Regions from separate parts of the Citricoccus sp. genome, predicted to be linked through region 2. Evidence: riboswitches for the same ligand, from Rfam matches in the RefSeq annotation. Region 2 holds a riboswitch; each other region holds the start of a gene.
What was found. Region 2 has a riboswitch for glycine ahead of PLJ28_RS06515 (amino acid permease). Riboswitches for the same ligand answer to the same signal wherever they lie in the genome.

Region 1: linked by a shared signal. The riboswitch ahead of PLJ28_RS00550 (hypothetical protein) and the one ahead of PLJ28_RS06515 (amino acid permease) in region 2 are both predicted to bind glycine.
Region 3: linked by a shared signal. The riboswitch ahead of cycA (D-serine/D-alanine/glycine transporter) and the one ahead of PLJ28_RS06515 (amino acid permease) in region 2 are both predicted to bind glycine.

What each region holds. Positions count from the first base shown of each region.
Region 1 is NZ_DAOMPX010000001.1:114,223-116,484, reverse strand. Features, by position in the region: gene PLJ28_RS00555 (class I SAM-dependent methyltransferase) at 1-719, shown strand, start outside; gene PLJ28_RS00550 (hypothetical protein) at 731-1,075, opposite strand; glycine riboswitch at 1,230-1,328, opposite strand; gene PLJ28_RS00545 (phosphoribosyltransferase) at 1,527-2,174, shown strand.
Region 2 is NZ_DAOMPX010000014.1:7,402-9,663, forward strand. Features, by position in the region: gene PLJ28_RS06515 (amino acid permease) at 1-1,124, opposite strand, end outside; glycine riboswitch at 1,175-1,276, opposite strand; glycine riboswitch at 1,280-1,380, opposite strand; gene PLJ28_RS06520 (sugar porter family MFS transporter) at 1,445-2,262, opposite strand, start outside.
Region 3 is NZ_DAOMPX010000135.1:552-2,813, forward strand. Features, by position in the region: gene cycA (D-serine/D-alanine/glycine transporter) at 1-1,269, opposite strand, end outside; glycine riboswitch at 1,421-1,519, opposite strand; glycine riboswitch at 1,770-1,870, shown strand; partial or broken gene PLJ28_RS15475 (glycine dehydrogenase (aminomethyl-transferring)) at 2,025-2,262, shown strand, end outside.

The sequences.
Region 1 (2,262 bases), on a different contig from region 2:
CGAGACTCGTCGAGGCAGCCCGCGTCACCTCCGGCCAGCGCGTCCTGGACGTCGGTGCCGGCACGGGCAACGCGTCCCTGCCGGCAGCGGCCACGGGGGCGAGGGTCACCGCCGTCGACCTCACTCCCGAGCTGCTGGACGCAGGGCGGCTGCGCGCCGAGGCGCAGGGGTTCGACCTGGAGTGGGTGGAGGCCGACGCCGAGCACCTGCCCTTCGAGGACGCCTCCTTCGACGTGGTGATGTCCTCGATCGGCGTGATGTTCGCCCCCCACCACCAGGAGGCCGCCGACGAGCTCGTGCGCGTGTGCCGGCCCGGCGGGACGATCGCCCTGCTGAGCTGGACGCCCGAGGGCGTGGTGGGCGGGCTCTTCCGCACCATGAAGCCCTTCGCCCCGGCGCCCCCGCCCGGAGTGCAGCCGGCGCCGCTGTGGGGCACCGAGGAGCACCAGCGCGCCCTGCTGGGTGATCGGGTGGCGGTGGACTCCGCCAGCCGGGGCACCCTCGAGGTCACCGCCTTCGGCACGCCGCGCGAATTCGCCGAGCATTTCAAGGCGTCCTACGGCCCCACGATCACCGTCCGCAGGAACGCCGAGGGCGAGGGCCGTGCCGAGGAATTCGACCAGGCGTTCCAGGCCTTCTTCGACGAGGCGAACGTGGGGACCGAGGACCGGGCGCGCTTCGAGATCGAGTACCTGCTGACGGTGGCCACCCGGAGGTAACCGAGGCCGGCCTACCCCGGGACGGTGACGTTCCGGATGGTCATCTCGACGGTGTCGAAGGTGAGGTCGAGCATGGCCTCGAGCTGTTCGCGGACTCCGACGACCACCTCCGTGGTGCGGGTGACGTCCGCGTGGGGGGACAGGAAGCACTCGATCCACAGCCGCGGTGCGCGCCGGGGGCCGTCGATGCGGACGAGGGCGTCCTCGACGTCCCGGTGCGTCATCAGTCCGGTGGCCGCGGCCTGGGCGATCTTGGCGCACCGTTGCTCCGCCGCGGCGCCGGGGCCGGTGGGGCGGCCGGCCGGGGAGGCCTCACCGCCCGGGGTGAGACCGGGCCATGCACGTGCATTCGTCATCCGGGGAACTCCTGGGGTCTGCGATCGTTCTCGCGTCGTCTGTAGGTTCCTCCCCGATCTGTTGCGCGGCCTGAGAGTTTCCATCCCACCCGGGCGGGGCGGGACTTGCTCCTTCGGCGAGCACGGCGAAGACCGCGCTACTTTCCAGATGTGCCTCGGTGCGGCGGTGCGGGGGCCTGAGAGTTTCCCGGGAGGAATTGCTCCTACGGCGCCCGACCGGTGGTGCCGGACGGGACTCTCCCGCCACACCTCAACGGCAACGGCTATTCTGCTGTGATTGCGATCACAGTGTAGTCAGGCATTTGATTTGTATGCAAAATATGCCGTGAATCTCGTCACACGGGGTCATCCGGGCCGTTGCCGGGAACGCCGGGTGGTCGGGGGCCCTTCCAGTGCCACGACCGGCGCGCCTACGCTGGGGGCGACCCACAGCCCATCCCAGGGAGGGGACGTGCCGGAATTCCAGGACAGATACGACGCCGGTGCCCAGCTCGCAGCGCGGCTCGCCCCGCGCTGGGCCGGGCACGCCGACGTCGTGGTGCTGGGCCTGCCCCGCGGCGGGGTGCCGGTCGCGGAAGTGGTGGCCCGGGAACTGCGCGCACCGCTGGACGTGATCATGGTCCGCAAGCTGGGGGTGCCCTCCTACCCGGAGCTCGCGATGGGTGCCATCGGTGAGCAGGGCGTCCGGCTCCAGGACGAGGGCACCATCCGGCACTTCGGGGTCACGCAGGAGCAAGTGGCGCTGGTCGAACGCCGCGAGCAGCAGACCCTGGACCGCCGGGCGCGGCTCTTCCGTGCCGGCCGGGAGCCGCTGGACCTCACGGGCAAGACCGCGATGATCGTCGACGACGGCATCGCCACGGGCTCCACCGCCCGGGTGGCCTGCAGAGTGGCCCGGGCCCTCGGGGCGGCGCGCGTGGTGCTGGCCGTGCCGGTTGCCTCGCGGACCACCGTGGACTCGATGCTCATGAGCCGCGAGGCCGACGAGATCGAGGTACTGGCCACCCCCCGGGGCTTCCGGGCCGTCGGGGCCCACTACCGGGACTTCGCCGCCGTCGACGACGAGACGGTCGCGGCGATCCTGTCCCGCGGCAGCTGAACCCCCGGCCCGGTGCGACCGGGTGTTCCCGGACGCGACGGCCCTCCCTACTGTGGGACGAGGAGAGGGCGCCAGCGACCCCTGCGGC
Region 2 (2,262 bases):
CTGATCCCGATCCGCAGTCCGCGGTCGGAGAAGCGCCGGGACTGCGGGTCCACCATCCCGCGCATGATGCCCTGCGCGCCCTCGAACGCCCCGAGCCAGTGGCCGAAGAAGGACGAGCCGATGGCCGTGACAGCCACCGCCGGCCCGAGCCAGGCGATGATCGGCAGGCCCATGACGTTGGCCAGGTGGGAGAGCACCGGCAGGTTGGCGTCCTTGGCGGCCTGCAACCCCTCGGGGCCGAGGGCCAGCACGCAGGACCAGACGAAGCCCATGGTGAAGACCACCAGCAGGATGGAGGTGACGCGCAGGACGGAGGAGGCCTTCTGCACCGAGCCCGCCCCGTAGCGCTGGCGCAGGGACACCGAGAACTGCGAGATCGCCGGGGAGTGGTTGAACGCGAAGACCAGCACGGGGATCATCAGCCACAGGGACATCGCGAAGTCGCCGGCGGCGGGCACGGCCCCGAAGCCCTCGAAGGACCAGGACGGGATGAGCAGCAGGGTGACGGAGAACAGGACCGCGATCAGCGGGTAGACCAGCCACTGGGTGACGATCAGCATGACGCGCTGGCCGGCCACCATCACGGCGGACATCAGCAGCACGAGCACCCCGGAGAGCAACCAGCGCGGCCACGGGTCCATGCCCAGCTGGTTGACCATGAGGCTGTCCACGGTGTTGGTGATGCCGACGCCGTAGATGAGCACGATCGGGAAGATCGCCAGGAAGTACAGGATGGTGACCAGGCGTCCGGCGGCCTCGCCGAAGTAGTCCCGCACCACGCCGGTGATGTCACGGTCGGCCCGGGGCGAGGCGACCACCATGCGGGACAGCGCCCGGTGGGAGAAGTAGGTCATCGGCCCGATGATCAGCGTGGCGATGATCAGCGGCCACATCCCGCCCAGGCCGGCATTGATCGGCAGGAACAGGACGCCGGCGCCCACGGCGGTACCGAACAGGCCGATCGTCCAGCTCGAGTCGAAGCGGTTCCAGCCCGGCGCGGCGGCCGTGCCGTCCGGACGGCCGGGTGCCGGGCTCTCGAGGGTCGGGGCTGCGGCGGGGGCGTGGCCGGCTGGTCCGGCCTCGGTCCCGACGGCGACGGGCCCGGTGGGGCGGCTGGGTTCCATGGGTTCTCCTCAGGTGGACGTGGGACGGTGGTCCCCTCGTGTCCTCCCCGCTCTGTCCATGGACCTGAGAGTTTCGCGTCGTGCCGGCCCGGAGCCGGTCGGCCGCTTGCCCCGTCGGTGGTCGCGCGTGGGTGTGGCGACGCTTTCCAGAGGTGCCCAGCGATCCGGTACGGGGGCCTGAGAGATTCCCGGGGAGGGCTTGCTCCTTCGGCGTCGCGCATCTTAGGTGGTGCGGGATCTCTCCCGGACCGCTCAGTGGCTGATTCCGGGAGACAACTGTAATGCACCTCACACGGGTGCGTGAAATCGCGGCCGGGTCCTCACCGCGCGGGCGTGCTCCTGCGGGACTTCCGGACGATGCCGGTGTCCTGCATGTCCTCGAGCTCGCGGCCCTTCGTCTCCGGGACGAAGCGCCAGACGAAGAGGAAGGACAGCACCGCCATCACCGCATAGAGCCCGTAGGCCACGGTCAGCCCGATCTCGGCCAGCCACGGGAACGTGGTGGAGACCGCGAAGTTCGCGGCCCACTGGGCCGCCGCGGCCACGGCGAGCGCCCCGGCGCGAATCCGGTTCGGGAACATCTCCCCCAGCAGGACCCACACCAGGGGCCCCCACGTGGCACCGAAGAAGACCACGAAGGCGTTGGCCGAGATCAGGGCCACCGTGGACCACGGCTGGCCCAGCTCTGCGGCCGTGGTGCCGTCGGCGCCCTGGACGACCTGCGCGAAGGAGAAGGCCACCGCCATCAGGCCCAGTGAGGCCGCCATGCCCAGGGACCCGACGAGCAGCATGGGGCGCCGCCCCACCCGGTCCACCAGCAGGATGGCCACGATCGTCACCAGGATGTTCGTGACCGACGTGATCACCGTGATCGTCAGGGCGTCGGACTCCCCGAAGCCCACGGAGCGCCACAGCGTGGTCGAGTAGTAGAAGATCACGTTGATGCCCACGAACTGCTGGAACACGGACAGGACGATGCCGATCCACACGATCGGCCTCAGGCCCATCGCCGGTCCGCGCAGGTCGCGCAGGGACTCCCGCCGCTCGGACTCCAGGGTGTCCTTGATCTGCTCGATCTTGAGGTTGACCCGTTCGATGCCGGTGAAGTCGTACAGGACCTGGGCCGCACGGTCGAGGT
Region 3 (2,262 bases), on a different contig from region 2:
GAAGGCCAGCACCACGTAGGGCATGAACGTACCGCCGGGCATCTTGAACGCGCTCACGGCGTGCAGTTGCGGGCGGCGACGGCGGTAGACGAGATAGCTGACGAGGATGATGGACCACACGAACATGAAGCACAGGGCCGAGACGGTGGTGACCAGGGTGAAGGCCTCGGCCACGCTGCCCTCGGCATAGAGCAGTGCGACGCCGGCGAGCAGGAACATGCAGGAGAACAGCAGCGCGTTCTTCGGGACCTTCCGGGAGGACAGCCGGCCGAAGGCCTTGGGGGCGTCGCCCTCCGTGGCCAGGCCGTAGATCATGCGCGAGGTGGAATAGATCCCGGAGTTGGCCGAGGAGGTGGCGGAGGTCAGGACGATGAAGTTCACGACCCCGGCCGCGCCGACCAGCCCGGCCAGGGCGAACATGCCCACGAACGGTGACTCATCCGCGCTGTAGGCGGTCCAGGGCTTCACGGCCATCAGGATGATCAGCGCACCCACATAGAACAGCAGGATGCGCACCGGGATGGAGTTGATCGCCCGGGGCAGGTTCTTCTCCGGATCCTTGGCCTCGGCCGCGGTGGTGCCGACCAGCTCGATGCCGACGAAGGCGAAGACGGCGATCTGGAACCCGGCGACGAAGCCCATGAAGCCGGTGGGGAACATGCCGCCGTGCGTCCAGATGTTGTCGAAGCTGGCCTGGACGCCATCGTTCTCGAACCCGGTGATGATCATGACCAGGCCGATGACGATCAGGGCCACGATCGCCACGATCTTGATCAGGGCGAACCAGAACTCGGTCTCGCCGAAGGCCTTCACCGTGGGCAGGTTCAGGCCCAGCAGCAACGCGATGCAGGCGATCGCGGGGATCCACAGGGGCAGGTCGGGCCACCAGAAGGAGACGTAGTAGGCGATGGCGACGACGTCCGCGATCCCGGTGACGACCCAGCAGAACCAGTAGGTCCACCCGGTGAAGAACGCGGCCCAGGGCCCGAGAAGGTCACCGGCGAAGTCGGCGAAGTTCTTGTAGTCCGTGTTGCTCAGCAGCAGCTCGCCCATGGCGCGCATGACGAAGAACAGCATGAAGCCGATGATCATGTAGACGAAGATCACCGAGGGCCCGGCCACCGAGATGGTCTTCCCCGAGCCCATGAACAGGCCGGTGCCGATGGCTCCGCCGATGGCGATCAGCTGGATGTGCCGGTTGGACAGGGCCCGCTCCAGATGCGGGGACTGCTCGGTAGTGCTCACGGGGCGTGCTGGGGTGAGGGTCATTGAGGAACTCCAGTAAGTTGCGCGGTGTGCCGCGTCGTCCGTGGGTTCCTCCCCCTCTGTTGCACGGCCTGAGAGTTTCGCCCCACCCGGAGGGGGTGGGACTTGCTCCGTCGGCGAGCACGGAGAACTCCGCGCTACTTTCCAGAGATGCCTCGGTGCGGCGGTCCGGGGACCTGAGAGTTTCCTGGGGAGGAATTGCTCCTACGGTGCCCGACCGGTGTTCTGGTCGGGGCTCTCCCGCCGCACGTCAACGGCCATTCGACTGTGACAGCCCTCACATCCTAGGTGACAGTCACCTCGGCGCACAATGGATTTTCGAATTTCCGCACCGAATCCTGCTCCGCACGGCCCGGCGGCTGCGGGGGCGGTGAGACAGGGGCATCCGCAGCAGGACCGCGGCGAGGAGGACCTGTGTGACCCAGGATGACGTGAATGCGAGTGCCGTTGCACTCGGCAGAAAGTACGTATACGCTGTGACTGCAATCACATAGTCTGGCCGTTCACGTGCGGCGGGAGAGTCCCGTCCAGCATTCGTGGTCGGGCGCCGTAGGAGCAATTTCCTCCCCGGGAAACTCTCAGGCCCCCGTACCGCCGCACCGAGGCGCATCTGGAAAGTAGTGCGGAGTTCTCCGTGCTCGCCGAAGGAGCAAGTCCCACCCCGTCCGGGTGGGACGGAAACTCTCAGGCTGTGCAACAGATCGGGGAGGAACCCATAGACACCGCGGGAGACCGCGCAGACCTCTGGAGTTCCTCTCATGACGATCACCCCAGCCCGCCCCACCGCCGCTGAGCTCAGCGACCACTCCTTCGCCGAACGTCACATCGGTCCCGGCCCGCAGGCAGCGACCCAGATGTTGCGCACCCTGGGGTACGACAGCCTCGACGAGTTGGTGGACACGGCGGTGCCGGTGGACATCCGCCAACAGGATCGGCTGGAATTGCCCGAGCCCCGTTCTGAGGCCCAGGTCCTGGCGGACCTGCGGCAGATGGCCT